4 regions of the Vreelandella arctica genome follow, and region 4 is predicted to be linked to each of the others. Evidence: predicted binding sites of a transcription regulator. Region 4 holds the regulator's gene; each other region holds the start of a gene.
The links. Region 4 encodes PhoB, which activates phosphate uptake and scavenging genes when phosphate is short. Its sites were predicted from a motif close to TGTCATANNNNTGTCANA; they were not measured.
Positions count from the first base shown of each region.

Region 1: a site for PhoB is predicted at 2,414-2,431, ahead of phnC (phosphonate ABC transporter ATP-binding protein). Genes of this name have one in related genera too.
Region 2: a site for PhoB is predicted at 4,976-4,993, ahead of V8L70_RS15085 (DUF6482 family protein). Genes of this name have one in related genera too.
Region 3: a site for PhoB is predicted at 2,348-2,365, ahead of V8L70_RS20710 (PhoX family protein). Genes of this name have one in related genera too.

Region 1 is NZ_JBANSN010000001.1:307,161-314,832, reverse strand. Features, by position in the region: gene V8L70_RS01440 (LysE family translocator) at 1-456, shown strand, start outside; gene V8L70_RS01435 (methyl-accepting chemotaxis protein) at 518-2,194, opposite strand; gene phnC (phosphonate ABC transporter ATP-binding protein) at 2,498-3,343, shown strand; gene phnD (phosphate/phosphite/phosphonate ABC transporter substrate-binding protein) at 3,340-4,209, shown strand; gene phnE (phosphonate ABC transporter, permease protein PhnE) at 4,219-5,049, shown strand; gene V8L70_RS01415 (phosphonate dehydrogenase) at 5,059-6,069, shown strand; gene V8L70_RS01410 (LysR family transcriptional regulator) at 6,063-6,923, shown strand; gene V8L70_RS01405 (winged helix-turn-helix transcriptional regulator) at 7,119-7,493, opposite strand; gene V8L70_RS01400 (nuclear transport factor 2 family protein) at 7,584-7,672, shown strand, end outside.
Region 2 is NZ_JBANSN010000017.1:47,177-54,848, reverse strand. Features, by position in the region: gene rlmB (23S rRNA (guanosine(2251)-2'-O)-methyltransferase RlmB) at 1-540, shown strand, start outside; gene rpsF (30S ribosomal protein S6) at 777-1,154, shown strand; gene rpsR (30S ribosomal protein S18) at 1,188-1,415, shown strand; gene V8L70_RS15105 (hypothetical protein) at 1,428-2,279, shown strand; gene rplI (50S ribosomal protein L9) at 2,295-2,741, shown strand; gene dnaB (replicative DNA helicase) at 3,044-4,432, shown strand; gene V8L70_RS15090 (hypothetical protein) at 4,555-4,848, shown strand; gene V8L70_RS15085 (DUF6482 family protein) at 5,080-5,382, shown strand; gene V8L70_RS15080 (thiol-disulfide oxidoreductase DCC family protein) at 5,420-5,818, opposite strand; gene V8L70_RS15075 (cryptochrome/photolyase family protein) at 5,828-7,414, opposite strand; gene hemH (ferrochelatase) at 7,558-7,672, shown strand, end outside.
Region 3 is NZ_JBANSN010000041.1:554-8,225, forward strand. Features, by position in the region: partial or broken gene V8L70_RS20705 (YciE/YciF ferroxidase family protein) at 1-4, shown strand, start outside; gene V8L70_RS20710 (PhoX family protein) at 149-2,284, opposite strand; gene V8L70_RS20715 (YbaN family protein) at 2,483-2,857, shown strand; gene V8L70_RS20720 (Lrp/AsnC family transcriptional regulator) at 2,865-3,371, opposite strand; gene V8L70_RS20725 (1-aminocyclopropane-1-carboxylate deaminase) at 3,602-4,618, shown strand; gene mgtE (magnesium transporter) at 4,918-6,273, shown strand; gene V8L70_RS20735 (sulfite exporter TauE/SafE family protein) at 6,408-7,148, shown strand; gene V8L70_RS20740 (EamA family transporter) at 7,174-7,672, opposite strand, start outside.
Region 4 is NZ_JBANSN010000009.1:5,582-13,253, forward strand. Features, by position in the region: gene V8L70_RS10095 (aldehyde dehydrogenase family protein) at 1-428, shown strand, start outside; gene V8L70_RS10100 (LysR family transcriptional regulator) at 425-1,351, opposite strand; gene V8L70_RS10105 (hypothetical protein) at 1,416-1,772, opposite strand; gene V8L70_RS10110 (HU family DNA-binding protein) at 1,772-2,044, opposite strand; gene V8L70_RS10115 (NAD(P)/FAD-dependent oxidoreductase) at 2,171-3,391, opposite strand; gene V8L70_RS10120 (chorismate--pyruvate lyase family protein) at 3,430-4,041, shown strand; gene ubiA (4-hydroxybenzoate octaprenyltransferase) at 4,077-4,967, shown strand; gene phoB (phosphate regulon transcriptional regulator PhoB) at 5,091-5,780, shown strand; gene phoR (phosphate regulon sensor histidine kinase PhoR) at 5,783-7,069, shown strand.

The DNA.
Region 1 (7,672 bases), on a different contig from region 4:
TGGGCGGGCGCTGCCTGGATCAATGATGACGCACTGGTGGTCGTAAGCGCCCTGGGGTGTAGTTATATCATTTATCTGGCCTGCAAAATTGCCCGCTCCAACGCCGATTTCAGCACGCCCACTAACGCCCCTCGGCTGGTTAGTTATCGCGATGGGTTAGTCATGCAGTTACTGAACCCCAAAGCCATTGTCGCCACCCTGCCGATTACTACACTGCAATTTCCTGCCGCTGGCATTCATGGGTTTAGCCTAGTGATGTGGGCGTTCGGGCTTGCCATGCTAGCCGCGGGCGCACCTGGCAGTTACGTAGTGATGGGCAGTTTGGTCGGCCAGCGGATTAAAAACCCAGCCGTTGTGAGGCGCTTTAATGGGCTAATGGCCGGGCTATTGGTCGCCGTGGCGTTTTCGATCGGGTTTGAGCATGTATGGCTGCCGCTTACCTCTCCTGCTAGTTAGAACGTTAGCTGATTGCTCATAAAAAAAGCGCCCTGAGGGCGCTTTTCATAACGGCTAGCGGTTAGAAGGAGGTCCATTTCTCGGTGTCTTGCTTGCCACCAATCACATGAGTCGGCAAGCTTTTAGTGGCTCGAGGCTGGCTCTCACGCGGATTTGGCGTAGCAGGTAGCGCGCGTTGGTTTTGGCCGGTGGTCGCTCCTCTAAAGAACGACACCTCGTTCAACAACGACTCTGCTTGGCTTTGCAGTGAACGCCCTGCCGCGCTGGACTCTTCCACCAAACTCGCGTTCTGCTGGGTGACACTGTCCATTTGCGAGACAGCGGTATTGACCTGATCAATGCCTTGGGCCTGCTCTCGGCTGGCGGTGGCAATCTCACCCATCAACACCGAAACACGCTTAACGCCATGAACGATACCTTCAAGCGACTTGCCTGCTTGGTTGACCAGGTTCGAGCCGGTATCGACTTGGCCGATACTGTCCTCGACGAGTTTCTTGATGTCTTTCGCGGCATCAGCACTGCGCCCTGCCAGGTTACGTACTTCGTTGGCCACCACCGCAAAGCCACGCCCTTGCTCGCCCGCGCGGGCGGCTTCCACTGAAGCGTTCAGCGCCAGCAGATTCGTCTGGAAGGCGATTTCATCGATCAAGCCGACGATACCGGCAATCTTGCGGCTTGAGGCATTGATACCTTCCATCGCTTTGACGGCTTGACCTGCGATCTCGCCCCCGGCGTTGGCTTGCTGGCTGACTTCGTGCACGAGCTTGTCTGCTTCGGAAGCGTTGTCTGCATTCTGACGCACGGTCGAGGTGATTTCGTCCATCGAGGCCGCGGTCTCTTCGATATTTGAGGCCTGCTCCTGAGTACGGCGGCTGAGATCGTCGGTGCCTAGCACGATTTCATCGGCGGCGACATTCACGGACTCGGCGTTATTACGAACGGACATGACCACCTGCGAGAACTTGGTTTCCATGCTCTTTAACGCCCTGAGCATCACGCCAAACTCGTCCTTGGCTGAAGCGTCGACGTTGTTATCGAGCCTGCCTTCAGCCATGGCATTGGCGAGTGCTTGCGCCTTGCCCAGCGGCGTCATGATGCCGCGAATCAACCACATTGAGAGCAGGATGCCGAAGATGATTGCCGCCACCATAACGCCGATAACGAAGTTGCGCGTCCAAACATAGTCGCTTGCTGACTGCTGGTTATTGGCGGCGGCTTGCGTGCTGTTACGGTCGATGAGGCCCTGAATCGCTGTGAGCACTTTAGGGTATTCAGCACGTAGCGTGGTGGTGGCAATCTCTCTTGCGGCATCATAATCATTGCCGATCATTGCCGCGTTAATCTCGTCGATACCAGCGCGCAAACTGGCGAGAGACACAATGAACTCTTCGGCTATCGCACGCTCCTGATCATCAGAAACACGCTCAGGGAAGTAATCACTCCAGGCGGCGTCGATAATAGCGTCGTTCTCCGCGACCTCTTGTTGCGTCGTGATGGCAGATGCTGGATTCCGATCACGCTGTTCGGCCGTCACTTTTACCCGGTTGCCGAGCAGTGCTTGGTTGACCTTAATAAGACTACCCAAGGTGAGCACGTTCCCCTCATAAGTCCTATTGAGGGCATCGTTGGTTTTGCTGAGACTGGAAAGACCGATAATACCGACGACGATTAACATCAGGATGCACGCGCCTAAACTTACGGCTAGCCGCAGTTTAACGCTTCGATTTAGAAGTAGCATGGGAAGGTCTCGTGAAAGCCCGCAGCGCGCTGCATTGGGTAGGTGGAAGCAATCTCAGTAACCGCATGCGCTCAGGTAAAAGCGCATATTACGAGTAACGTTGATGCATTATCGGCACGCGCAAATAAAAGTTTAATTTTTTTAAATTTATAAATCGCCAATTTCTTATGTCATTACATGCTACCCACCCCTTTGATGGTCATTAACTTATCATCTGCATGACACAGCTTTGTCACCTAGGAGCGCTAACGTTGCATTGTAAGTCACAATAAAGTGAGCTTATACATTGCAGAAGGTGATCCAATGGAGCCTGTTCAATCCTCTGACTTAATGCTCCGCATCGAGAAAATGGGGGTGACATATCCTGGGAATGTTCTCGCACTTCGACCCACCACCGTTGATTTCCACAAAGGCGAGTTTACGGTTCTACTCGGTCTTTCCGGTGCAGGTAAATCTACGTTACTGCGCTCCCTCAACCACTTGGTGCGGCCCAGCACCGGCAAAGTGATCTCGGCCGAACTAGGTGCGCTCGAAACCATTACTACGGTACGCCGCCATCGGTGCAAAACCGCCATGGTTTTCCAGCACCATCAGCTCATTGAACGCCACACTGCGCTCCAGAATGTGCTGACGGGTCGGCTTGCTTACCACAGCACCTGGCGCAGTTTGTTTCCGCTACCCAGGCAGGAACAGGAGCTTGCCCTGCACTGCCTGGATCGCGTAGGCCTGGCTGAGAAGGCGCTTACCAGGGTCGATCAGCTTTCCGGAGGGCAGCAGCAGCGCGTGGGTATTGCTCGTGCCTTGGCGCAGCAGCCCGCCATGATCTTGGCGGACGAGCCAGTGGCCAGCCTTGACCCAGCCACGTCTGAGCGAGTGCTAACGTTACTGCGAGACATATGCCGTGAAGATGGTATTACCGCCATTATTTCACTGCACCAGCTGGAATACGCCCAGCGGTTCGCTGACCGCATTATCGGTTTAGCGAATGCCCAGATCGTTTTCGATGCGGCCCCCTCCCAGCTAAAGCAATGCCACCTTAATGAGATCTACCACGGTGCGAAAGGGACTGCGTCCGAAGCCGCTGACACCCCTGAACCCAACCTTTCATCTACACATCCTTCCCCGATAAAACTGGAGATTGCCCAATGAAACCGCTATTCAGCTTTTTCTTCGCCATCTGTCTTATGATTGGAATTGTGATGCCAGCCATGGCGGCGGACGCTGATCCAAATCCGGATCTGTTAAAAGTCGCGCTACTCCCCGATGAAAATGCCTCCGAACTGATCAAACGCAACCAGCCATTGAAAGACTATCTTGAAAGCACGCTTGGCAAAGAAATTGAGCTAATCGTCACTACAGATTATTCCTCCATGATCGAAGCTATGCGCTTTGGTCGCATCGACCTCGCCTACTTCGGGCCCCTCTCCTATGTGATGGCAAAAAGCAAAAGCGAGATCGAGCCCTTTGCGGCCATGATTGTGGATGGCAAGCCCACCTACCGCTCCATCATCATTGCCAATGTCGATTCCGGCATTGAGTCCTATGCCGATATCGAGGGCATGAAGATGGCTTATGGCGACCGAGCCTCCACTTCAAGCCACCTGATTCCCAAAACCGTGTTGCTTGAATCGGCTGGTTTGGAAGCAGGAGAGGACTATGAAGCCCATTTCGTTGGCTCCCATGATGCCGTGGCGGTGAACGTTGCCAATGGTAATGCAGATGCTGGGGGACTATCGGAAGTAATCTTTGAACATGTGATGGACCGCGGCCTGATAGATCGCAGCAAGGTTAGGGTGTTGGGTCACAGTGGGGAGTATCCGCAGTACCCCTGGGCGATGCGTTCCAACTTGAACCCGGAACTCAAGCAGGAGATACAAGACGCTTTCATTAGCATTGATGATGAAGAAATCCTGAGCAACCTAAAAGCCGAAGGTTTCGCCGTTATCACTGACGCCGATTACGATGTGATCCGGGAAATGGGTAGTCTGCTCGACCTTGACTTCGCCAAGATGTAAGGGGGCATTATGAATCAGACCAAAACGGATCCGCCGGCCCTTTCATCATTCTCTCCTGACGCGGTGCTGGCCGAACACGCGCGCGGCTGGCGGAGTAAGCTCTTCCAAGTGGGCTCGTTACTGGCAGTGGTTCTCCTGGCGAGTTGGTACGTGGACTTGCTGGATTTTCGCACCCTAGCCAACGGGGTTCCTGCCATCGCCACCCTGCTGGGTGAATCGCTACCGCCCGATTTCACCAATGCCAGGGATTGGATGTCTCCGCTGGTCGATACGCTCGCTATGAGCATTGCTGGCACGTCGATAGCGGTCATCGTTTCCGTGCCCCTGGCGTTCCTGGCCGCTCGCAATACCTCGCCCCATCCCGTGGTCTTCCACGTGACCCGCACGTTACTAAACGCTCTGCGCTCGGTGCCCGAGTTGATTATGGGCATTATCTTCGTTGCGGCAGTGGGTTTTGGCGCCTTGCCGGGCGTGCTAGCGCTCGGTCTTCATTCCATCGGCATGGTGGGTAAATTCTTTGCCGAAGCGATTGAGCATGTCGACCCAGCCCCAGTGGAAGCCGCCAATGCCGCTGGCGCGACTCGCTTACAGGTTCACTGGCACGCGGTGCTGCCGCAGGTTCTTCCGCAGTTTGCCGATGTCTCCATCTATCGCTGGGAATACAATTTTCGCGCCTCGACGGTCATGGGCATGGTGGGGGCCGGCGGGATCGGCTTCGAGCTAATGGGCTCTTTACGCGTCATGCAGTATCAGGAAGTCAGCGCCATCCTGATTGTCATACTCGTTATGGTGACGATGGTGGATAGCCTTAGCGGCCATCTTCGTAAGAAATTTAAGTAAGGAAATCAAATGAAACCAAGGGTTTTCATTACCCACCGGGTACACAACAGTGTGCTGGAAAGGCTGGAACAGAGCTGTGAATTAATCACCAACCAGTCAGACACTACCTTGCCCGCCGCCGAGGTAAAGGCCCGCGCGGCAACCGCAGACGGCATGATGGTGTTTATGCCGGACCAGGTCAGCGAGGAATTTCTAGCTGGCTGCCCCAAGCTGAAAGTCATTGGCGCTGCCCTGAAGGGATACGATAATTTCGATGTGGAGGCCTGTACGCGTCATGGTGTTTGGCTGACCTTCGTACCGGATTTGCTGACAGTGCCAACGGCTGAACTCACCATAGGGCTAACCATCAGCCTAATCCGACATGTTCGGGCGGCCGACGAGTATGTTCGTTCTGGCCAGTTCAGGGGGTGGCAGCCAACGTTCTATGGGCTTGGGATTGCAGACGCCATCGTGGGCATCATCGGCATGGGGCCCATCGGCAAGGCTGTGGCAACGCGGCTCAAAGGCTGGGGGGCAACCTTGCTGTATTCTCAGCCAGACGCCTTGCCCGCTGCGGAGGAGGAAACCCTCGGCGTGGCGCGCAAGTCGCTTGAAGAGCTGCTCGGGCAAGCCGACATTGTCATTTTGGCCCTGCCGCTCAATAAACAAACCCTGCATACCATGAACTCTGCGCGCTTGGCCCTGATGAAACCAGGCGCCTTTTTGATCAACCCATGCCGGGGGTCTGTAGTGCAGGAAGCTGCCGTTTTGGAAGCACTGGAATCCGGGCAGTTAGGCGGCTACGCAGCGGATGTTTTTGAAATGGAAGATTGGGCTCGAGAGGATCGCCCGCAAGAGATTTGCCCCACCTTGCGAGCACATCCCAACACGCTATTCACGGCACACATTGGCTCTGCCGTCCAGGATGTGCGGCTGATGATTGAACAGCGTGCTGCCGACAACATTCTTCAAGCGTTACAAGGAGAACGCCCTCAGGATGCGGCTAATTCGCCCTCTATCACTGAGACAACTCCATGCTGAACTTGGTCTGGCTGAAAAGTTTTACCACACTGGTTCAGCACCGACGTTTTCAGGCCGCCGCCCAAGCTCTCGGTATCGCACAACCCACGCTTTCACAGCACATTCAAAAGCTCGAAGAACAGCTAGGTGCCCTGTTGATACGCCGCAGTAAAACTGGATGCGAGCCCACCAAAGCAGCCCTGGCGCTTATGCCTCTAGCGCTTAGTATGTTGCAACTGGACGAGCGTGCTCGAGAAGTCGTTAGCGGTACGCGTTTACGCGTAGGGGCAAGTTCCAACATCGGTATTTACATGCTCCAGCCCTACGTGAGCACGTTCAAGAACATTCCGGCGGTACCTGAGCTGGATCTTGTGATTGATAACAATCCTAACATTGCTAGACAACTGACTAGCGGCGAGCTGGATATAGCGGTGATGGAGTGGTGGCACCCGAAACCTGGCTTCCAGGCAATGGATTGGCGACAGGAACCCGTGGTTTTAATTACCCGACCAGACCACCCCTATGCGGGCTGGCATGAAATAGACCGGGAAACCCTTGCCGGAATGAGCTTGCTTGGTGGTGAACCCGGAACAGGTACTGGCCGGTTGCTGGCGAATTTCTTTGGCGAAAGAGGGCCGTTCCCGAAGGTTTCAATGCAACTGGGCAGTACCGAAGCGGTTAAACAGGCTGTCAAAGCTGGCCTGGGCGTATCACTGGTGCTGGCGGCTTGCGTCGAAGCGGAGATTCAAGCGGGCTCCTTGTGTGCCATCCCGGTCAGTGATGCCGCATTGGCAAAAAAACTGATGGTCATTTGCCCTGAGACTCTAGCAAGGCAGCCGCCAGTATCCACTTTCGTCAGCCATATATGTCAGTGAAAATCGAGTGACATCTATAGAGCCAGGGAAGGCGTGTGGGTGGCTAAGAATAGGTACCATTGAGACCCACCCCCGCAAGCTTCACTGAAGCGTTAATCGGCATCGCGCAGCCGCACGCCTTCACTTTCGCTCCACAGGGCAATGGCGGCGTCATAGTCGTTGATGGTCATGGTGCGGTAGTGCATTAGTCGGCTCTCAGAGGGCGGCGGCATCGTCTTGTTCGTTCTGCTCGGCAGGGTCGTTGAAGTGGTCTTTCTGCTCTGCCCATTTCAACAAGGCATCCAGCGCCGGGCAGAGCGTTTGCCCCCATTCGGTCAGGCGGTACTCCACTTTCGGCGGCACCTGGGGATAGACTTTACGGGCCACGATGCCATCCGCTTCCAGTTGGCGCAGCTGTTGGGCCAGCATTTTTTGGGAGATCTCGGGGATAAGTTTTCCGAAATCGGAGTAGCGCTGCACTTTTCCATCGAAGAGATGAAAGAGAATGATGAGCTTCCAGCGCCCTTCCAGCATTTTTAATACATTTTCCACATCGCCTGCGGCGGTAGTGGGCGTATAAATCTTTCTCATTGGTAAGCCACTTACCTTTTTGTGCGTTCTTGATAACGCGTCAGTCTAGGCAGAATATTCTCTCACATTAACTTACGAGAGATGACCATCATGAGCTTGTCACTGCCAGACGCGATCACTACTTACTTCAGCATCAGCAACGGTGCGGATGCCTCCCACATTGCGGATTGCTTCACTCA
Region 2 (7,672 bases), on a different contig from region 4:
GTCGCGTTTTGTCCGCCGCTAACTCCCGAGGGCGAAGAGTCGCTCTGGCTTAAGCTGCGTGCTTGGCCCTCGAATACACCGCCACTGTTGCTGATTTTGGATGGCGTGACGGATGTGCATAACTTCGGTGCCTGCCTGCGCAGCGCGGATGCCGCCGGTGCGCACGGGGTGATCGTGGCGAAGGATAAGGCCGCACCGCTCAATGCCACCGTGCGCAAAGTTGCCTGTGGTGCCGCCGAGGTGGTGCCGGTTTATCAAGTGACGAATTTGGCGCGTACGCTTGCCAAGCTAAAAGATGCCGGTGTCTGGATAACCGGCACGGCAGGTGAGGCTGAGGCCAGCGTATTTGATATTGACATGACGGGGCCTACTGCCCTGGTGATGGGAGCAGAAGGCAAGGGCATGCGGCGGTTAACGCGCGAAGCGTGCGATAACCTTGCCAAGTTACCGATGGCAGGGGAGGTTTCTAGCCTCAATGTGTCAGTAGCTACCGGTATCTGCTTGTTTGAAGCTGTCCGACAGCGCCAGCTTGCAAGTTAACCGCCGTACTACTAAGATACACGCGCCCGTTTGTCTGCAAGCGGGCGTTAGCTGTGAGAATTAGTAATTGAAACTGTCGTTAAAAAACAGTTGTTGAAATAAAAGTTCTGTTTGATGCCCCGGTAGCCGTTTAATGCGGTGGCGGAGCACTTCAGTTAACTCCTTGCTTCCTTGTCGTCGTTTACTGCCTTTAGCAGTAGCACACAACGGAAGCTGTCAAACCGCAAGGAGATCCTATGCGTCATTACGAAATCGTGTTTATGGTCCACCCGGATCAAAGCGAGCAGGTGCCGGCGATGGTTGAGCGCTACACCAGCATCGTTACTGAAAACAGCGGCACTGTGCACCGTCTAGAAGATTGGGGTCGTCGTCACTTGGCTTACCCGATCAACAAGATCCACAAAGCCCACTACGTGCTGATGAATGTCGAATGTAACGGCGAAACTCTCGATGAAATCGAGAATATCTTCCGTTACAACGACGCCATTATCCGCAGCCTGGTTGTTCGCTGCAAAGAAGCGGTTACTGAAGCTTCCCCGATGATGAAGCCGGCAGAAGAAAAACGTCCGCGTCGCGAAGAAAAACCGCGCGCTGAAGAAGAAGAAACTGCCTGATTTTATTCACTGCACGTTTTAAGGAGCTAGTCCATGGCACGTTTTTTCCGTCGCCGTAAGTTTTGCCGCTTCACCGCTGAAGGCATCAAGCAGATCGATTACAAAGATCTGGACACGCTGAAGGCTTACATCACCGAAACCGGCAAGATCGTTCCAAGCCGTATTACCGGCACCAAAGCACGCTATCAGCGTCAGTTGGCGACTGCTATCAAGCGCTCGCGTTATCTGGCACTGCTGCCCTACTCCGATAGCCACCAGTAAGCGTTTAACGTGATGCTGGCACTAGCCCGATGGCTAATGCGGGGCACGCCTTACGCAGCAGGCGGGGCGGCCCTGGCAACGCTAGTGCCTTGGCTGTTCTGGTTAGGGGCAGCCATCGCCGCGTTGATGACGCTACGCAAAGGTTTTGCACCTGCGCTGCCAGTCATTATCGCTGCAGCACTGCCGGCTGGCTGGTGGTGGGCACAGGGAGACGTCATTCCGCTTGCTAGCATACTGCTGGTAACGCTGATGGCCGTTATCCTGCGCGAGAGGATGCGTTGGGGTGAAACGTTGATTGTGGGGACGTTGGTCGCCGCTGTCATGGTTCAGCTTGGCATCTTCAGCCCACCAGGCGGCACAGAGTTAATGCTTGAGCAGTTGCGGGAAGGTTCAGAAGAAGTGGACCGCATGCTCACGGAATTCGCCAATCAGGGCTACGATACCCAAACCATCGCCGCGTTAGTGGTGGGTGGGGTGACTGGGCTCGTCGTACTGTTGGCAGCAATAGTGTGTTTAGCGCTTGCGCGTAGTTGGCAAGCTGGGTTGTATAACCCAGGTGGCTTTCGCGAAGAGTTTCATGCACTACGCTTAACACCCAAAGAGCTGGCCGTATTGGTCGTCATTGGAGTGATAGGCATGCTGCTGGGCGCACACGCGCTGGCGATGCTTGGTTGGATTCCGCTGTTGGTAGCTGGCGTTGCGTTAGTGCATGGGTTTATTGGAATAAAGGGGATGAACGGGCTGTGGCTGGTAGCATTTTATGTGCTGCTAATCACGACCTGGCCCACGATTCTCATTGTGCTGCTGTTGGGGCTGATTGATACATTCGCGAACGTTCGCGCACGCCTTGCCCGCAGCAACTGACAAGAGGTTTACGAGATGGAAGTCATTCTGCTCGACAACATTGGTAAGCTGGGCGGCCTGGGTGACAAAGTCACCGTGAAGCCTGGTTATGGTCGTAACTACTTGGTGCCTTACGGCTTAGCCGTACCGGCCACCAAAGACAACATCGAAGCGTTTGAAGCACAGCGTGCTGAGCTCGAAGCGCAAGCCGCTGAGCGCAAGGCAGAAGCCGAAGTGCGCGCTGAGCAGCTAAACGACATCGAGCTGTCTTTGGTTTCCAAAGCAGGCGACGAAGGCAAGCTGTTCGGTTCTATTGGTCCGCGTGACCTGGCTGACGCCATTTCCTCTGCTGGCATCGATATTGCCAAGAGCGAAGTGCGTATGCCGACAGGGCCGATTCGCCAAACTGGCGAATACGACATTGCTATTCACTTGCACGCTGAAGTGAATACGACTGTACGTGTAGTAGTAGTTGCAGAGTAATTAAGTAAGTGCTACTTAAGTACGAGATAAGTGCCAAGTAAGTATTTAGTGCTTGGTCACTCACTGTACTGGCACGAACGCCTCAAAAGGCGCGGGGAAACCCGCGCCTTTTGTTATTTCTGACGCCTGTGCTGCAAGACGGTAGTGCTGGATAGTGTCATAAATCCGCCTGGTCTATTACGGTTTGGCGTTTTTCAGACAATGTCTAGATTGGCTGTGATGTCGGTGGTCGAACGTCCTCGCTCCGGCTAAGATACCCCTCTTCATTATTGGCTACGCTGTAGTATTTAAAGGAGCTCGCTATGCAGGACCAGCCTTCTGCTGATAAAGAAACGGCAGCGCTAAAACTGCCGCCGCACTCTCTGGAGGCGGAGCAGTCGGTATTAGGCGGGCTAATGCTGGATAACCAAGCCTGGGATAACGTCTCAGAGCGCTTGGTGGCGGATGATTTCTACCGTTATGAGCACCGTTTAGTGTTCAACGTGATGATTCATCTGGCTGAATCCGGTCAGCCATTGGACGTGGTAACGCTTTCCGAAGCGCTGGAAGCGCGGGATCACTTGGATACGGTCGGTGGGTTAGCGTTTTTAGCCGAGCTTGCGCGTAACACGCCCTCTGCCAGTAATATTCGCGCCTACGCCGATATCGTGCGTGAGCGGGCAACGCTGCGTAAATTGATCCGGGCTGCTAACCAAATCGCCGATAGCGCTTTTTCCCCTCAAGGGCGTCCGGCGGATGAATTGCTCAATGAAGCGGAACGGTTAGTGTTCCAGATTGCCGAGGAGCGTCCTAAAACCGGCGGTCCTATCGGTATGAGCGATTTGCTGACCAAAGCCGTTGATCGCATTGATGAGCTGTTTAACCTGAAAGGTGAAATGACCGGGCTTTCCACCGGTTTCCGTGACTTGGATGAGATGACCACTGGTCTCCAGCCGTCGGATATGGTGGTGATTGCAGGTCGTCCCTCCATGGGTAAAACCACCTTCGCGATGAACCTGGTTGAGCATGCGGTTATTTCCAGCGACAAGCCGGTCATGGTCTTCTCTATGGAGATGCCCGCCGAATCCCTGATGCTGAGGATGCTCTCATCGCTGGGTAGGATTGACCAAACCCGCGTACGTACCGGGCAGTTGGAAGATGAGGATTGGCCGCGCTTAACCTCCGCCGTCAATCTGCTCAAAGACAAACAGCTGTTTATCGATGATACCGCGGCCTTATCGCCAAATGAGATGCGCTCACGGTTGCGTCGGGTGGTGCGTGAGCATGGCAATATTGCACTGGTGATGATCGATTACCTTCAGTTAATGCAGATCCCCGGCTTCAATGAAAACCGTACCGGTGAAATTTCTGAAATCTCGCGCTCGTTGAAGGGCTTGGCGAAAGAGTTTAATTGTCCAGTCGTGGCACTTTCCCAGTTGAACCGCTCGTTGGAGCAGCGTCCGAATAAACGGCCAGTCATGTCGGATTTGCGTGAGTCGGGCGCCATTGAGCAGGACGCGGACGTCATTGCCTTCGTTTATCGCGATGAAGTCTATAATCCAGATAACCCCGATAACCAAGGTATCGCGGAGTTAATTATTGGTAAGCAGCGTAACGGCCCGATCGGCACCGTTCACATGGCGTTTATCGGTAAATATACCCGCTTCGAGGATTTGGCCCCGGATAGCTACGGTCAAGCATTCGGCGACTAGGTTTTTACAGGCTGGTTTGGGAAGACCGGCTTCAAAGCCAGCTTTGTGATGAGTCACTTGAGGATGGGGAGCGAGCTCGTATAATGCCCCACCCATGATATGCAAATAAACGGGAGTAGCAAATGGCAGGTGGATTTCGGCGCGGTAATCGGCAGCGTCTTCCTAAGCTAGAAGGTCGCGGTGAGCTTGAAGCACTTGAGCGTGAAGGGCCTTTCAAAGAGTGGTTAGGTATGCCAGATCTTTATCGCTACCATTTGGTCGTGGAGGGAGAAAAGTACAGCTATCAAACCGAAGATGGAGAGCTGCCCGTTAAGGTGGGGGATAAGGTCGTGTTTCGCTACAAAGAGACCAAAGGCGGCAACTGGATTGACCGTAATTCACTTGGCAAAGCCATCGACCCTTCTGAATACCAGTAAAATAACGACTTCTTGACGCTTCGGTCAGGAACTCTCTTGCGCTATTGCCCTCGAATGCAGTTGAAAATTAGTGGTTAAGAAATCAGTTGTTGAATAACCCACTATTGTGAGTCTATCTTTTAATGGATGTCACAACACTGCAACAACAGGGCAACAGGAACGTCATAGGGTGCAGTCATGCTGTGCCCTGATGCCATACTTGATGACATAGACAAATAACAGGAGGGAACCATGGAACTGAAGGATCTTAAGCAGTTTGTCGCCAGCCACGACAACTTTGAAATTCGCGTGATTACCCATTCGGGTAGCCGTTTTTATCAGGTTGAGCTGGAAGATGTTGAAGGCGAGCGCCATATGCTGATGCAGCGTTCTAAGCCAATGCTATTTCGCTCGCTGGATGATGCCTATATGGAACTCAAACGGGCTGGCATTCACCGCGCTTACTTAGTACAGCACGTGCCGCACGATGAAGTAATTGGTCGTGACGCTCATTACAGCGAGCCGCTTACATCGCGTATGCCGTTAGTATTTTAAGTTTACGCGCTAACCCAAACGCTTCACGTATAAATCGTTAACTCTTAGCTTTACGCTTTTCCCACCACCGCCCGATTCGTATTCGACGACGGGCAAAATAACGGTAACCGGCATTCATCACGCCGCGTACACCCGGTAAGCATGAAATCTTCACCAGTCGCCGGTAGCCCAACACTGCATAGAGGGCACGGCTGGCATCCATCCCGATATACCACTCTCCTTGGCTATCTTGTAGATGTAGTTGGCCCATCATCGCATTAAATTCCTGCCCGTACGCCTGAGCGTTAAAGTCACTGGCCTGGATATCTACCAGTGCGATGCGTTCCTGGTGACGATGCTTTTTAAGCCATGCCACTTCTTGCTGACAAAAAGGGCAGTGGCCGTCATGAAACAGCGTAACAGGGAGCGATGCCTTCAGTGGTGAGTAGCGGCTCATTGTTATTCCTTATTGGCGTTCGGTTGTGGATATTGCATAGCCTGCCGTGTGGCAGGATTGCCCGTAGCCTGGTGATGTCTCCAGTTGTGATAAAAAGTTTTCAGCCTGCTGGCGAATAGCTTCACGCTTCTCATCGGTCATGCGCCTCAGGGAGCCGTAGATTAGCTTCATGCGTGGGTTTTTATTTAATCGCTCCGCATTGGCTTCAAGGAAATGCCAGTAAAGGCTATTGAAAGGGCAGGCGTTGGGGCCGATGACCTGTTTTGGCGAGTAGCGGCAGTGCTGGCAGTGATCTGACATTTTGTCGATATATTTACCCGAGGCACAGTAGGGCTTGGAGCCCATTAAGCCACCATCGGCATGGAGTACCATGCCCAAGGTATTAGGCAGTTCCACCCACTCGCTGGCATCGGCATAAACCGCTAAGTACCAATCGCACAGAGCTTCCGGTTTGACGCCACAGAGGAGGGCAAAGTTGCCAGTGACCATTAGCCGTTGAATATGATGGGCGTAACTATTGTCGATGGTCATTTGAACGGCGCGATTTAGGCACCGCATATCGGTGTCTGCGTCCCAATAAAAGGCTGGTAGTTCGCGCTTAAAGCCTAGTGGGTTGGCGCTTTTGTAGCTGGGCATCTGTGTCCAGTAGAGCCCGCGCACGTATTCGCGCCAGCCAAGAATTTGACGGATAAATCCTTCAACCGCATTAATCGGGGCTTCACCGGTGTAATAACACTGCTCTGCGGCTTCGCAAACCTCATGAGGAGACAGTAGGCCGATGTTCATCGCGGCAGAGAGTCGCGAGTGATACAAATAGGGTGCGGAATCGCTGATGGCATCCTGATAGCGGCCAAACTGAGCCAATCCATGCTGCATAAAGTGCTTAAGATCCACTAATGCCTGCTTACGGGTCACCGGAAGGTTAAAGTTCGTCAGTGTGCCCATATGATCACTAAAGTGGCGTTCCGCATCGGCCAGAGCGTCTTGGGTAAGCTTGTCTTGGCGGTGTTGTGGCAGCTCAGGAAACTCAAGCGCTGACTTGATGGGCTGGCGATTATCGTGATCAAAATTCCACTTGCCGCCAGCAGGCTCATCGCCCTCCATCAGGAATCCGGTCCGCTTGCGCTGTTCACGGTAAAAATACTCAAGTCTTAACTGTTTGCGGCCACTTGCCCACTGGCTAAAATCGCTGGGCGTCGTAAAAAAACGCTCATCTTCAAGAAGCCGCCAGGGAATCGTGGCGTCTTCACGCTGGTGCATCGTCTTCCACAGCCGCCACTCTCCAGGCCGCGCAACGCGTATCTCGTCGCAGCCATACTGTGCGGCTATACGCTCGGCTTCCTCAATGAGGGAGTGGCAATTATCGGCATCATCCAGGGCGCTGTAATGGACTTGGAAACCCTTATCACGCAGTGCCTGGGCAAAGTGACGCATGGCGGCCAAAAAAAGGGCGATTTTGTGAATATGATGAGGCACATAGCGTGCTTCTTCAGCGACTTCGCACAGAGCAACGACCGCATTGGTGGGGGCTTCTTGCAGCGTTGTGAGTGAAAAAGAGAGCTGGTCGCCGAGTACTAGAAGCAGAGGCTTAGACATGAGTTGGCCTGTAGTTATACAAATGATGTCAATAGTATAACTTTATGCCGCCGCTTTGCCGAAAAGTGATAGGATTTAGCCCTCTGGTATTCATAAATTGTATTAGTGATCAGTGACACCGTTATTTTCCAGGAGCAAGTGTAATGACCGAAAATGTCGTCAAGGATCAACCGGCCGAGGGTCGGTTGGCCCATGCACCTAGTGATCACCCGTCGGTGCCGCGTGCCAAGGTCGGTGTTGTGCTCGCGAACTTGGGAA
Region 3 (7,672 bases), on a different contig from region 4:
TTAACTTTTTATAAAATGCTTTTATAAAGTGTTTTATAGGGTGGGCTTAATTAATCAAGCCCACCCTTTCCCGCTCGTTTTAGCAATTGGCACTATTAGCTAAGCGCTAGTGCTATCACTGCGTTATGCATTAGCAACTTAATAGCTTTTACACTCCCACCGGGCCGCCGTCACGCTTCTGAATCACCACGGTCGCTGCGCGGGGGCGCACTTGACCACTGGCGGCAACCGTAGCGTCTTGCACCAAGGCGCTTGCGTCGGCTGGCCAATTGCCCGGATGCTGAATGTTGATAAACAACGCGGTCTTATCAGGTGTGGCAAAGATGCCGGTCACTTCGCAGCCGTTCGGCCCCACCGCAAAGCGTTTGAGCTGCTGCTGGTTGCTACTGTTAATGACGGGGCCGGTGCCTTGAATATCATCGAGACCATTAGGCACGACCGCAAGCAACTGGTCGTTGGTGTACTCGGTGATACCTTCATAGCCGTTATCGGTCTGGATCCAGAGAATGCCCTGACCGTCGCCACGCTCGTCGAACCATAGTCCATCGGGACTGGCAAACTGGTTCATTTCCGTCAGGCCCGAGTGGTTATCCGTATCATCGATAGCCGCACCAAACACAAACACTTCCCAGGCAAAGGCGTTCGGCAGACGACTTTCACGCCAGCGGATGATGTGTCCCGCCTCATTATTGGCGCGTGGATTAGCCGCGTTGGTCGGTGCCAGATCGTAACCGACGCCATTCTGTTCAAGACGCTCGCCGTCGTTGGTGTACGTCGGGGAGGAGTCCTCAGCGGTGCGCTGGCTATTATTGGTTAGCGTGAGATAGACATCGCCTGAGGCAGGATCAACAGAGGCCCACTCAGGACGATCCATCGGCGTGGCGCCCAGCAAATCCGCCGCGTCACAGGTATTGATGATAATGCCTGCTTGATCATCGCTGGCAAGCCCCAGCGCCGCGGCCAATGTGCGGCCATCACGCGTTTGGGCTTCCGGTGTTAGCGGCAGCCATTCACCGCTGCCATCGGCATGAAAACGGGCCACGAACAGCGTGCCGTTGTCCAGGTATTTGCTGCCAATGACAAGACGGTCATACGCTTCGCCGGGTCGATTGGCATCGGCGGGATCCCAGGCAGCGTCGGAGACGTATTTATACACATACTCGTTGCGGGCATCGTGCCCCGAGTAGTAGACCACCGGTTGACCGGCTTCCAGCTTGCCTAACCAGCATCCTTCATGGCGGAAACGCCCAAGCGCTGTCCGCTTGACGGCCCGCACTCCGCTATAGGGATCAATCTCCACCTGATAGCCGAAGGTGCGTGCCTCATTGCGATAATCATCCTCCGCCCGCTCGCTACGTGGGGTGATATCAAAGCGGGCGAACTCACCATTCTCCTCGGAGGCATCGCCTGCGGATGTGTCCCAACCATAGCGGCTTTTGTCCGTGGGGATGCCGATGCGGGCGTCGTCCTGAAAGCGCTCGCCACGATTGACGAAGATATCGGGCCAGTTCTCTTCACAGGCAATATAGGTTCCCCAGGGGGTTACCCCATTACCGCAATTATTGTTCGTGCCGCGGGTTTGCATGCCTGTCGGAGAGAACTGTGTCTTGACGTAGTCACTGCCAGCCACGGGCCCGGAAAGCTCCATCACCGTTGCGCTGGTGAAGCGGCGGTTATATGACGAGCCCGGCACATGCGACCATTGGCCATTGGCGTCTTTTTCGACTTCGACAAGCGTGACACCGTGAGCGTTGATCTCGGTGCGCGACTCATCTGCTGGCCGCTGGCCCTCTTCGGCATTGGCGGGGCCGCCCTGAGGTGCCCATAGTGCGGCTTGGTCGATATATTCGTTATTGAGCGCCAGCACGAAACGACGCGAGGCGTTGTCGGCGTCCAAGGCAAAACCGGCCATGCCATCATGGTGCATGCCGACACTTTCCGCCTGCCGCTCAGGTGTCATGGTTTGGTCGGCCTGCCACGCATCGCCTGTGTTCAATGGCGTGCCCCAAGGCACCAACACCTGGGCCACATAGCCTTCCGGCACCACGATCGCGTCGGTGAGCGAACCGTGCACCGCTTCAAAAGCAAGCGTCAGAGGCGTTTTCTGCGCGCCACTGGAAGCCAACGCCTGGGCAGCGCCACCAAAACTGAGCATCGAGGCAGCAGCGACTCCCAAGCCGCCGCGCATCACATCACGTCGGGATACGTGCCGCGCTAATACCTCAGCAAAAGGCTGATTGCTACTGCGGTTAAACAGGCGATGATCTTCGATCTCTTTACTCATGGTGGTCTCCCCCTGATCGTTTGTATGCCAACGATTGAACGTTAGGAGACACTAAACAAGCTAAATGACAGGACGATGACGGAGTATCTGCATTTATATGAAGACTAACTACCTGCATGGCGAAGCCGTGATATAAGACCATACTTATTAACACAGAATGCAATGCACTGAGTAACAGCGAGCCAATCGGGAGCAAGGATGAGACTGATCAGCATCATATGGGTGGCGTTGGCGGCTATTAGTTTCAGCCTGGGGCTGGTGGGTATTTTTTTACCGCTAATGCCCACCACTATTTTTATGCTGATCGCTGTTTACTGTGCCTCCAAAGGCTCACCGCGCTTTGAAGTCTGGATCCGTTCCCGCCACTATGTCGGGCCATTGCTGATCACCTGGGAGCAAGAGCGCGCCATTCCCCGGCGTGCCAAGCTCGCAGCCGTCAGCATGATCGCGTTGAGTGCATTGATCGTGGTCTGGTCACTCGACCAGGGCTGGCTGCGCTGGGGTGTGGTCGCTTTCCTTATAATGATCGCTCTGTGGTTAGCTACCCGTCCTGAGCCCTCTTCTTCGCCTTAACACATCACTAAATCGGCACCTTATGGGTCGAGACCACTTCACGCAGCCCCATAAATGAGCGGATCTGGCGCACTCCAGGCAGATAGAGCAACTGTTCAGCATGCAGCCTGTTGAAGCTTTGGCTGTCCCGCGTGCGTACCAACATGAAATAGTCAAACTCCCCGGTGACCACGTGGCACTCCATACAGCCTGACACCTTCTGGGCCGCCTCCTCAAAGGCGGCGAAGGATTCCGGCGTCGAGCGATCCAGCACCACGCCAATCAATACCACCATGCCCGCTTGCAGTTGCTCTGGGTCTAAATGCGCCACCACCCGGCTGATCACCCCATCCCGTTTGAGCCTTTCCACTCGGCGCAAGCAAGCTGCAGGGCTTAGGTTAACGCGCTCGGCCAAGGCCACATTCGAGAGCGTGGCGTCATTCTGAAGCAGTTTGAGAATTCGCTTGTCGATACGATCCAGTTCACCCGCTGGCTGGTCGGCATCTGAGCGCGAAAGCGATCGCTTTGCACACACTAATAGTGTCCTTATTGGCTATTTAGCAAAACTTAAAACCGATTATCTTTATTTATATCACTTTTTATTGCCTATAAAACAGATAATTTGCAACACAAATAATAACGTCACCGCTTACTATAAAACGATGCTAAATATAAAAATTTGCGAGCACGCCAAGGTTTCACATCTACCCTCGCTAGGCAGTTTTTATGCCGCTCTTTCTCGCTTAGAAGTAGGAGATTTTTTATATGAATCTTGATCGTTTCCCACGTTATCCGCTTACCTTTGGGCCTTCTCCCATTACCCCCCTCAAGCGGCTAAGCGAACATTTAGGCGGTGAAGTAGAGCTATACGCTAAGCGCGAAGACTGCAATAGCGGCTTAGCCTTTGGCGGCAACAAAACCCGTAAGCTGGAGTACTTGATTCCTGAGGCACTGGAGCAAGGTTGCGATACGCTGGTGTCGATTGGCGGTATTCAGTCGAACCAGACCCGCCAGGTCGCTGCCGTCGCTGCTCACCTGGGCATGCGATGCGTGCTGGTGCAGGAGAACTGGGTCAACTACTCCGATGCGGTGTATGACCGAGTGGGCAATATCGAGATGTCGCGCATCATGGGCGCCGATGTTCGATTGGATGATGCTGGCTTCGATATCGGGATCCGCCCCAGCTGGGAGCAGGCGATGGAGGATGTGCGCAAGCGGGGTGGTAAGCCCTTCCCGATTCCCGCAGGCTGCTCCGAGCATCCTTACGGCGGCTTAGGTTTTGTGGGCTTTGCCGAAGAGGTGCGTCAACAGGAGAAAGAGCTGGGCTTCAAGTTCGACTATATCGTCGTGTGCTCAGTTACCGGCAGTACCCAGGCAGGGATGGTGGTCGGCTTCGCCGCCGATGGCCGCGCCCAGCGAGTGATTGGCATTGACGCCTCTGCCAAACCCGAACAAACCCGCGAACAAATCCTGCGTATCGCGCGCCATACGGCTGAGCTGGTAGAGCTGGAAGGCGGCATTGCCGATGACGACGTGATTCTGGATACCCGCTATGGTGGCCCCGAGTACGGCCTGCCCAACGAAGGCACGCTAGAAGCCATTCGCCTGTGCGCCCGTCTGGAAGGCGTACTCACCGACCCCGTTTACGAAGGCAAATCGATGCACGGCATGATCGACATGGTGCGTAACGGTGAATTCTCAGCAGGCTCCAAAGTCCTTTATGCCCACCTGGGCGGTGTGCCTGCGCTTAATGCTTACAGTTTCCTGTTTAGGAATGGATAGGATCTGACCAGTTCTATCCCCCATTCACTGCCCGCCTGGTGCGAGACCTGAAGTCTCGACTAGGCGGTATTCCAGCTTCTGAAGTCTGTCTCTATTCTCTGCTATCTTTGTCACTGCCATCCTCGTCCCTACCTTCCTCGCCCTTGCCGCACATCAGAACTCAACGCCTCCCGGCGCAGACAATGCCGTGCCAAAAGCCGGGATGGCTTTCAACCAAGCCTGCCGATAAGATCCATAGTGAGCCATCACGAGCTTTCAAGTGGTTGTGTTAAAAATGAGTGTTTATAAGGATGGACTCTATGCGCGATGATGAAAAATATACCAATACCGAGGAGCAACTGCTGTATCTTCAAAAGTTATTAGATGAAGAAGATACCGCTGCCCTCAAAGAGCTATTCACAGAGCTCGATATATTAGCGATTGCGCGCACGCTTGAGTCGTTCCCCGCTAAAACCCGTGATTTACTTTGGGACTACATTCCAGACGATGTGCTTGGTGAAGTTTTAGCAGAAGTCGATGAGGATATTCGCGCTGACTATATTGAGGATCTTTCTGCCAGCGATGTTGAACAGATAGTCAGAGGCTTGGATGCCCAGGAAGTCGCCGACGTTCTTGATGTCGCCGACGAAGAGATCAAAACCACCGTTTATGCCAGCTTGGATCAGGAGATACGCGCCCAGGTTGAGAACCTTCATGCCTATGAAGATGATGTAGTGGGACGATACATGGACCCCGAGACGGTCAATGTAAAACAAGGCGTGTCATTAGAGGCCGTACAACGCTATATCCGGATTCATCACCTGCTCGATGATGAATCACAGCAAATCATGATTACAGACAAGGATAAACGCCTACTCGGCACCTTGAGCCTGATTGATTTAATCAAACAGCCACAAGAAGCCGTGGTTGATGATTACATGGATGATTTTTTCACCCTAAATGATCAAATGAAAGTGAGTGAAGCCGCTGCATTATTGCGCTCTAAAGAACTTCACTTTGTGCCAGTGTGCGATAGCGATGGGTTATTGGTCGGCCAGCTAAACGCTGCCGACGTATTAGAAATCACCCAAGATGATGCTGACATGACGTTGAAACACATGTCAGGCGTTAGCGACGAAGAAGAAGTGTTTACCCCCATTGCGCGCAGCGCGAAAAGCCGCGGTATGTGGCTGGGTATTAATCTGCTGACCGCCTTTTTAGCAGCTTTTGTGATCGGGCAGTTTGAAGCCGTACTGGATCAAATCGTCGCGCTCGCCATTCTCATGCCCGTAGTCGCTAGCATGGGCGGAATTGCCGGAAGCCAGACCCTGACAGTAGTGATACGCGGTTTGGCGCTCGGGCAGCTTGCCGGTAACAATAAACGCTGGCTGTATAATAAAGAGCTATGGGTGGGGATGAGTAATGGCTTGGTGTGGGCCCTGGTGGTCGGCGGTATTTCCTACCTGTGGTTTAGCGACCCGCTGATTACGCTCGTCATCACGCTAGCGATTTTTATCAATATGAGCCTTGCCAACCTATCCGGCGTCCTCATTCCCCTGGTGTTGAAACGGCTACAGATTGACCCTGCCCTCTCCGGCGCGGTAATTCTCACCACCGTCACGGATGTGGTGGGCTTTCTATCGTTCTTGGGGCTCGCGACGCTGATTATTTTGTGATCAAAGCCATTGAATGGTGCAAGCGGCGTCGCCACTCACTTCGCCCGCTAACGTTTATCTAATGCTATGCTGATGAGCCCCGCTAATGCGGGGCTTTTTTTGTGGTTCACTTTTTTGAATATCCAGAGGCGTTCATGCTCCCCGACTATACCGTGATTGCTTGGCTGTTAATCGTATTTTCCGTTTACCTGACCGGCGTATCAAAAGGCGGCTTTGCGGGTGGCTTCGGCACGCTTTCAGTGCCCTTGATGGCGCTGGCGATTAGCCCGACCCAAGCAGCCGGATTACTGTTGCCGCTATTGCTGGTGATGGATGTGTTTGCGGTAAAAGCGTGGTGGAGTAAACACGATAGCGCGGAAGTGTGGCGCTTTGTGCCAGGGTTATTCATTGGCGTCACGGTGGGAACGCTGCTGTTTGGCAGCCTGAGTGAGCAAGGAGTGCGGCTGGTGCTGGGCCTTCTCTCGGTAGTGTTTGCGGCCTATATGTTGCTGAAACCCGTGGCCAAGAAACCTATCTCTTCCCGATGGGCGCTACCTGCCGCCAGCGTTTGCGGGTTCACTAGTTTTATTGCCCATGCGGGCGCACCGCCGATGAATATGTACTTGATGCCGCGCAAGCTCTCCAAAGAGACCTTTATTGCCACCTGCACGGTGACCTACGCAGTCGTGAACTCCATCAAACTGGGGCCTTATGTGTGGTTAGGCGAGGTCAACATGACTAGCGCCTGGGCCTCGCTGCTGCTGGTACCCGTTGCTTGGATCGGTGTACGTAACGGTCTTTGGCTGCAGAGCCGCGTCAATGAAAAGCTGTTTTACCGCCTAGTGATCATCGCCATGTTCTTAGTGGGGATTAACTTGGTGTGGCAGGCGCTCTAGTTTAGAGAGCGAGCAGGCGGCGCGACTACAGTGCCACCATGATCAACCCCGCCAGCATCACCAAGGTGCCAAGTGTTTTAGCGGTGGAAGCAGGCTCTTTTAGCCATAGCACGCCCATCAACACGCCTACCGGAATCGAGAGCTGGCGCAGGGCGACCACGTAGCTCACTTCATCGGTCATCGCCATGGCCATCAGCACGAGGCCGTAGGTGCAGGTCATCATCAGCCCGGTGGTGATTAGCATCGCCAGGCCCTGCTGGCGAAGCGCGGGCAATCGGCGGCGCTCGGCAGGCAGCAGGGCCAGTAGCGGTACCGCCCAGGTCAGCGTCATCACCGCTTGCAGCACCATAAAGACGGCTCCAGCGGTGATGACGCTGTGCCCAGCGCCCTGCATGTGGCCTAATGCCTGCTTATCGATGAGCGAATAGCCCACCGTTCCCGCCGCCGCCAGCAGCGCAAACCCCATGGCGGGCGTGAAATAGGTGGAAAACCGACGCGCCTCCGGGTGGCTAAGCGGCAGGCAG
Region 4 (7,672 bases):
CCGAAGGACTGCCAGATGAGGCTCATGGCTATTTTATCGCCCCTACCGTGTTGGTCGATGTCACGCCGGATATGGAGATCGCTCAGCAAGAGGTTTTCGGCCCGGTGTTGATCGCCATGGCCTTTGACGGCGAAGCCGAAGCCATTCAGCTCGCCAACGAAACTCGCTTTGGTTTGGCTGGCGCCGTTTGGAGTCAGGATGTGGCGCGAGCGCATCGTGTGGCGGGGCAATTGCGTGCTGGCACGGTATGGATCAATAGCTACAAGGCGATCAGCGTGATGTCGCCGTTTGGTGGCTTTGGCGATAGTGGCTTCGGTCGCTCAAGCGGTTTGGACGGCCTGCGTGAATACACGGTGCCGCAAAGCGTCTGGGTGGAAACGGCACCGGAAGCCAGCGTGGCATTTGGCTACGGTAGTGGCGTTGGTTAATCGCTTGCTGAGGCCGGGTCGCGAAAGGCCTGCATCCAGCGCTGTAAGTGTCTGAGCAGCAGAATGCTAGCCTTGGGCTGTTGGCGGCCTACGCGCGTGACCATGTGGGCCTGGGAGCGCTGAAAAAGGGGATTATCTACCTTACGCGCCACTAGCGTGCCAGCTTCTAAATCGTGTGCGACGGCAAAGGAGGGCAGTAGGGTAATGCCCATGCCGCTGCGCACATACTGTGCTAATACCACCATGGAATTTGTATTCATTGCCATGCGCGGGACTATACGAGACTGCTGAAATGCTTGGTCGACCATTTGACGCACCCCATGTGTGGTGTCCCACATGGCCATCGGCTGGGCGCTAAGCTGAGTCAGCGTGAGAGGTGACGTCTGGCTGGTCAATGGGTGATCCGGCGGCAGAATAGCCATCAGTGGCTGAGGACTGGATGACCAGAAACGCAGCTGGGGATGGGTACGCTCATGGAACATCAAGCCGATATGACTGTGATCGCCGACAATGGCGTCAATAATGCCCGAGGTGCCTGCGGTATGGATGTCGAGCTGAATGCCCGCATAGCGTTGGGTAAATTCGTGCAGCGGCGACGCTACTAGGTCACTGACAAATCCTTCACCGACGGTGAGCGATATCTTGCCGGTTTCCATGCGCTGGTAGGCTTCAAGTGACGCGATAAAGCCTTCGTCCAGTGCGCCGCGACGTTCGCAGTATTCAAGCAGCATTTCACCGACCGGGGTCGGTGAAATGCCGCCGCGCTGACGCTCCATGAGGGTGGCTCCCAAGGCTTCTTCCAGCAGCGAAATTTGCCTGCTGACTGCCGAGGGAGCAATGTCCAGACGCGCCGCAGCACGGCGCACTGAACCAGACTCCAGGGTAACGCGGAAGTACACTAAGCGTTGATGAGGTATGTCCATCGATAGCTGTTATACCTCTGCCTGGTTTACCCTTTGCTGATCGCTCAATACTGCAAATACTGGGCTACAAATATTTGAGCAGCTTCTGCAGCTTGTTCATATCGGCGGAGTCGCCCACTAAACGCACGTTGCCACTCATCATGCCGTCAAGAAAGGCCTGCTGAGTTGGCTTTTTGAGCACCTTTAACGCGGTGGCTTGGTCTCGGAAACGCAGTTCAAGGTCTAAGTCGACGGGCAGCCCTTTACCGGTGCTGATACCTTTCGGCGTCATCCGGTAGTGGCGGGCTATGCTTAGATCTTCCGTGGCAATTCCCCAGTCCAGGCCGCGCATGCGTTCTAACTGTTCACGAAAGCGCGGCTTGCGGCGCAGGGCACGTTTGAGCAATATGCCCAGTAGCCACAGCGTCAGCTTGAGCTTCATTAGGAAACGGCGTCCTTAAGTCCTTTGCCTGGCTTAAAGGCAACATTTTTGCTGGCCGGAATTTGTAGTGGGGCACCGGTTTGTGGATTTTTACCAGTACGTGCTGCGCGCTCACGTACCGTAAAGGTACCAAAGCCGATCAGAGCGACATCTTCGCCCTTAGCAACGCTGTTAGTGATTTCATCCAAAATAACGTTCAGTACTTGGCCTGCTTTGTCTTTTGACAGGTCGGCACTTTCAGCGATGGCAGCAGCGAGTTCAGGTTTGCGCATAAGAAATCTCCCTTTAGTAAACAATCGAACTTTTGTTAAAGAATCGAGCGTAAAGCAAATGCAGGTTGTTGGGCGCGTCATTAGCACTAGGTAGCTTCTCTAGCCTAGTCGTGAACGCGACGAAAATCAGCCTAGCAGCGTAGGTGCTGCTCTGGAAAGCTCCACTTTCCTTCTCACGCAGCCCCCTGTCAACGCAAAACCAATCAAACGTCCGTCTTTATTTTCGGCTAACGCACTGATATCGCCACCTTCGCCTTCAATTCGCCAGCGTTCAGGTGGGGTGGTTGGCGGATAGGCGACCACTGGCAGCAGGGGTGTTTTAACGACTATTGGCCAAGCGCCAAAGCTGACCGACGTGGGAGTGCCCGCAAGCGTTGCCGCCAATGCCTTGGCGCTCGCTTGCAGCGGCTGCACGTACATGGCGTTAACGCCATCGACGCAGGCGACATCGCCCAGGGCGTAAATATCGGGGTGTGAAGTACGCAGTTGGCGGTCAACGTGTATGCCGCTCGGCGATACGTTAAGACCCGCGGCTTCGGCAAGCGCCGTACGCGGTGTTAGGCCAGTTGCCATTAGTACGAGATCGGCGCTGATAGTCTCGCCGTTATCCAACCGTAATACGATGTCATCACCGCTGCTGAGTGTTAGTGAATCTATCGTGCGGCCTAAGCAGAGTCGGATGCCTGCCTCATTGAAGGCATCGCCCAGGGCGTTGCCCAGTGGCGTGGGCAGCAGGCGGGGCAGTAGCGTAGCTTCAGGCGCTATGACACTGACGTGATGACCTCCGGCGTGCAGGTCATTAGCAAATTCACAGCCGACCAGCCCGGCGCCAACAATCGCCACCCTTGCTGAGCCTTGGCCTAACGCCTGATGAAAGCGTCGGTAGTCGTCTAGGTCATTAATGGTGAAGCAGCGTGGGGCTACGCTGGGGTCGATGCTGAACGGCATCCTGGGGGCAGCGCCGGTGGCTAATACCAGTGTTTCGTAGCTTAGTTTTTCAGAGCTAAGTTTTTCATAGTTGGGCGCTTGTCCAGCGTCGAGAAGCAGTGTCCGGTTATCCACATCCAGTGCCGCCACGGGGGTGTGGGTAATGATGCGGGCGTTTAACTCATCGCCCAGCTCGGCAGCGTTTCGCTGGGCCAGTTTGTTGGGCGCTAGGCCTTTAGCGAAGCCGGTGGAGAGTAACGGTTTGCTGTAATCGTCACCGCTGTCAGCACTAATCAGCGTGATTGACCGCTGATCACCGAGACGGCGCAGTGCGCGGGCTAAGCCAATCCCGGCCATTCCCGTGCCAATAATGACCAGCGCAGCGTGGGATGAAGAGAGCTCTGGTTGTGAGGGGGGCATGCAGACACCAAAAAAGTCGCTGAAACAAAAGCCTGTTAGTGCTGCATGTTACACTAGCCGACTCGTTTATTGCCCTGGAGAACTTGGTGACGCCTGCAGCTTTTCGGCAAACTCCTCACTTTTCGCGCTGGCGCCCCGTTGATGCGGCGCGACCTGCCATGAGTACTTCCTGGTGGCAGTGGGTTGCCTCAACCGACTCATTAACCGCCCGTTTAATAGCCGCAGGAGGTGAAAAGCAGTTTCGCGTTCGGCTGCTACGCCAGGGCGTAGGCTGGCCGCGAGAGGATGAGGCACGGGCGTTGGGCATTGCTCCCAAACGCTACGCATGGCTGCGTGAAGTAGCGCTATGTTTAGATAATACACCGTGGGTGGTGGCGCGCTCCGTCGCCCCGCTTACTCAGTTAAAGGGCCAGCGTTTGGAAGGGTTAGGTGAGCGCTCGTTAGGCAGTTGGTTATTTCGTCAGCCAGGTTTAATTCGCGGGCCGCTTGAGGCCACCTCCCATCCCCCCTTATTTGCTTGTATGAACGGTATCGAAAGTGACTGTACCTGGGGCCGACGCTCGGTGTTTTATCACGGCGGGCTGTCGTTATTGGTGCAGGAGTATTTTTTGCGTGCGATGGCGGATGACCTTGATCTGCCATCGCGCTAGGCTAGCGCCTGCATCTTATTTTTCGTGAGGTAAGCATGGATCGTTCACTGTTGCGGCCGAAGGGATGGGCTCGCGTGGCAGATTTTATACAGCTGATGCGTTTGGATCGACCCATTGGCACGTGGCTGTTGATGTGGCCGACGCTTTGGGCGCTGTGGATTGCCGCTGAAGGGGTACCCGGCCGTGATGTACTGCTGATTTTTGTGGCCGGTGTTTACGTCATGCGCGCGGCTGGCTGCGTGGTGAACGATTATGCAGATCGCCATTTCGATGGCCATGTGAAACGCACTAAGCATCGCCCGCTCGCCACAGGTCGAATCAGCGAAACCGAGGCTCAATTGCTGTTTATTGGTTTGGTGGCCGCAGCGTTTATTCTGGTGCTACTGACTAATTGGTTTACGGTGCTGCTCTCGTTGGGCGGGGTATTTCTGGCAGTTATTTACCCGTTCATGAAGCGTTATACCCACTTTCCCCAGGTGGTGCTGGGGGCGGCATTCTCATGGGCAATTCCAATGGCCTTTGGCGCCGTGCTGGGCCATGTGCCGTTGGAAGCGTGGCTGCTTTTCTGTGCAAACGTGCTATGGACGGTGGCGTACGACACGCAATACGCCATGGTCGATCGCGACGATGATTTAAAAATTGGCATTAAATCGACAGCCGTGCTGTTTGGCGACGCGGATCGCCTGATAATCGGCCTACTCCAGGTAGCTACCCTGGGGTTACTGGCATGGGTAGGCTGGCGGGTCGGGTTAGGTGGGTTCTTTTGGCTAGGGCTCGCTGCAATGGCGGCAACTTTCCTGCATCAGCAGCGCTTAATTCGTTATCAGGAGCGGGATCCCTGTTTCCAGGCGTTTCTGAATAATCACTGGTCGGGGCTGCTGATTTTTGCTGGTATTGCGCTAAGTTGGTGGCCTGCGGCGGGTTAGTAACTGCCATTGTCATGTAACTGTCATCAAGTCATGGTGTTATCGTCACTGACATGTCATTGAACTGTTTTCTTTGAACTGTTTTCTTTGAACTGGCTTTTTTGCACACCGTGAGGCTCTGGTATGACCGCCAAAACCGTTCTGATTGTCGATGATGAATCGTCGATTCGCGAGATGATCGCGGTAGCGCTGGAAATGGCTGACTACCGTGTGCTCGAAGCAGATAACGCCCAGGATGCTCATGCCATGGTGGTTGACCACCAACCTGATTTATTGCTGCTTGACTGGATGATGCCTGGCACCAGCGGTATTGAACTGGCTAGGCGGTTGAAGCGCGAAGAAGCCACCGCCGAGATCCCCATTATTATGCTCACCGCTAAAGGCGAAGAGGATAATAAGATCCAAGGGCTTGAAGCCGGTGCCGATGACTATATCACCAAGCCCTTTTCGCCCCGCGAATTGGTGGCACGGTTAAAAGCAGTGCTGCGCCGCGCGACGCCGCGTGGCGTTGAAGATCCGATTGAGATTAATGGCCTGCTGCTTGATCCGGTAAGTCACCGGGTAAGCGCACACGGCAAAGCGTTGGAAATGGGGCCGACCGAGTATCGTCTTCTGCAGTTTTTTATGACCCATCAAGAGCGTGCTTACACACGTAGCCAACTGCTTGACCAAGTATGGGGTGGTAATGTGTATGTCGAAGAGCGTACGGTCGATGTGCATATTCGACGCTTACGAAAAGCGCTGGGCGATGTGCATCAAAACCTGATTCAAACGGTTCGGGGTACCGGATACCGTTTCTCTGCACGGGTGTAAATGTGCGCCTATGGAGCCGTGAACTGTGGCGTCTAGCGTGGCTGGCCACACTGGGTACTTGCTTAGGCTGGTTATTGGGCTCAGCAGGGCTAGGGCTTGCGGCAGGGCTTGCAGTATGTCTGTTTTATCACTTGCGGCAGCTACGCGAACTTTATTTATGGCTAACCCTACATCCTCACGATGAGCCGCCTGCCGCTCACGGTATGTGGGGTGAATTGTTTGATCGTTTATACCGCTATCAGAAAAGCCAGCGTATAACGCAAAGTCGGCTGCGTGCTACCTTGGCCCGTATTCAAGAGTCGTCTGAAGCGATGCGTGACAGTGTGGTCATGCTCGACCGCCACGGTGATCTAGAGTGGTGGAACAGCGCTGCAACGAACATGCTAGGGCTACAAACTGCCCATGATCGTGGTCAGCACATTACCAACCTACTGCGCGAGCCAAGCTTCATCCGCTACTTCAATGCGCGGGAGTATGGCGAGCCGCTAACGCTGACATCGCCGATTGACGAGCGTCGAATCCTGCAGTATCAAATTACCCTGTACGGTGACGATGAACGGCTGGTAATGGCCCGGGATATCACGCGCTTGCATCGCCTGGAACAGATGCGGCGCGACTTTGTTGCCAACGTCTCTCACGAGCTGCGCACGCCGCTAACCGTCCTTTCCGGCTATCTGGAAACCTACAGCGATATTGCTGACCAGTTGCCTCCGCGTTTGGGCAAAAGCATCAACCAGATGCAGGAACAGACGCAGCGAATGCAAAACCTGGTCAACGATCTATTGCTGCTCTCTCGGTTAGAAATCGACCAGGGGGGGAAAGATCACCATCCGCTGTCGCTAGGGCCTTTGCTACAAAGCATCTGTGATGATGCGCTGGCGCTGTCGAATCAGCGTCATACCATTACTGTCGCGCTTGAAAGCGATGCACGCCTGCTGGGTAGTGAACAGGAGATTCGTAGCGCCATCTCTAACCTCGCCTTCAATGCCGTTCGCTATACGCCAGCAGGTAGCCACATCACCTTACGCTGGAAAGCTAGCGCGACTGGCGGCGGCTGTATTGATGTGGAAGACAATGGTGAAGGCATTGATCCCGTCCATATTCCCCGACTAACCGAACGTTTTTACCGTGTCGATAAAGGCCGTAGCACCGCAACTGGCGGCACTGGCTTAGGCTTGGCGATCGTTAAGCACGTACTATTACGCCACGATGCGCAATTACAGATTGAATCCCACCCTGGTAAAGGGGCGCTTTTTCGCTGCTCATTTCCCGCTTCACGTCTTGTATAGGGCTCCGTAAGCGACCTCTCGCACCATACCTGTAAAGGTGTGCAATATTGGCATGTAAAATTGGTAAGAGTTTACTCATGTGCCATTTTTATACAGTTTTTAGGCCTGGTATTCCGATGTTAACAGAGTGCTTTATCTTGATTTTGTTTTATTAAGCTGTTGATTTCATGTGTTTTAATTTTTTTGTTGAGTTTTTGGCATGCTAGCTGCAATATTAAAAATAGGTAAGGACGTATTGATAGGTTAGATAAACATTGTACTGACGATATGACGAAGAGTTTGTATCTGTAAAAAGGATCGGTAAAAAATAGCAGTAGCGGACTAATCATTAATTATCTTTTTAGATATCAAAGAATGCCCTTTCAACGGATGAAAGGTAGATTGACAGGATGTTACAAAGGCAAGGATGCTTTTTAGGTTCAAGGATGAATCGTTAGGAAATCAAACGTTAGTCAGGGTTAATTCCAAGGTTGGAGTCCCGCACAAGGAGTGGAAGCTAACGTTAGTTATTACCTATAGCCTATTCTGATATCGGGCCTCGCTAGTCGGGGCCTAATTTTTTTGCTGCCTGCTTTTTTGTAAGCTTCTAATACTTACTTCTAC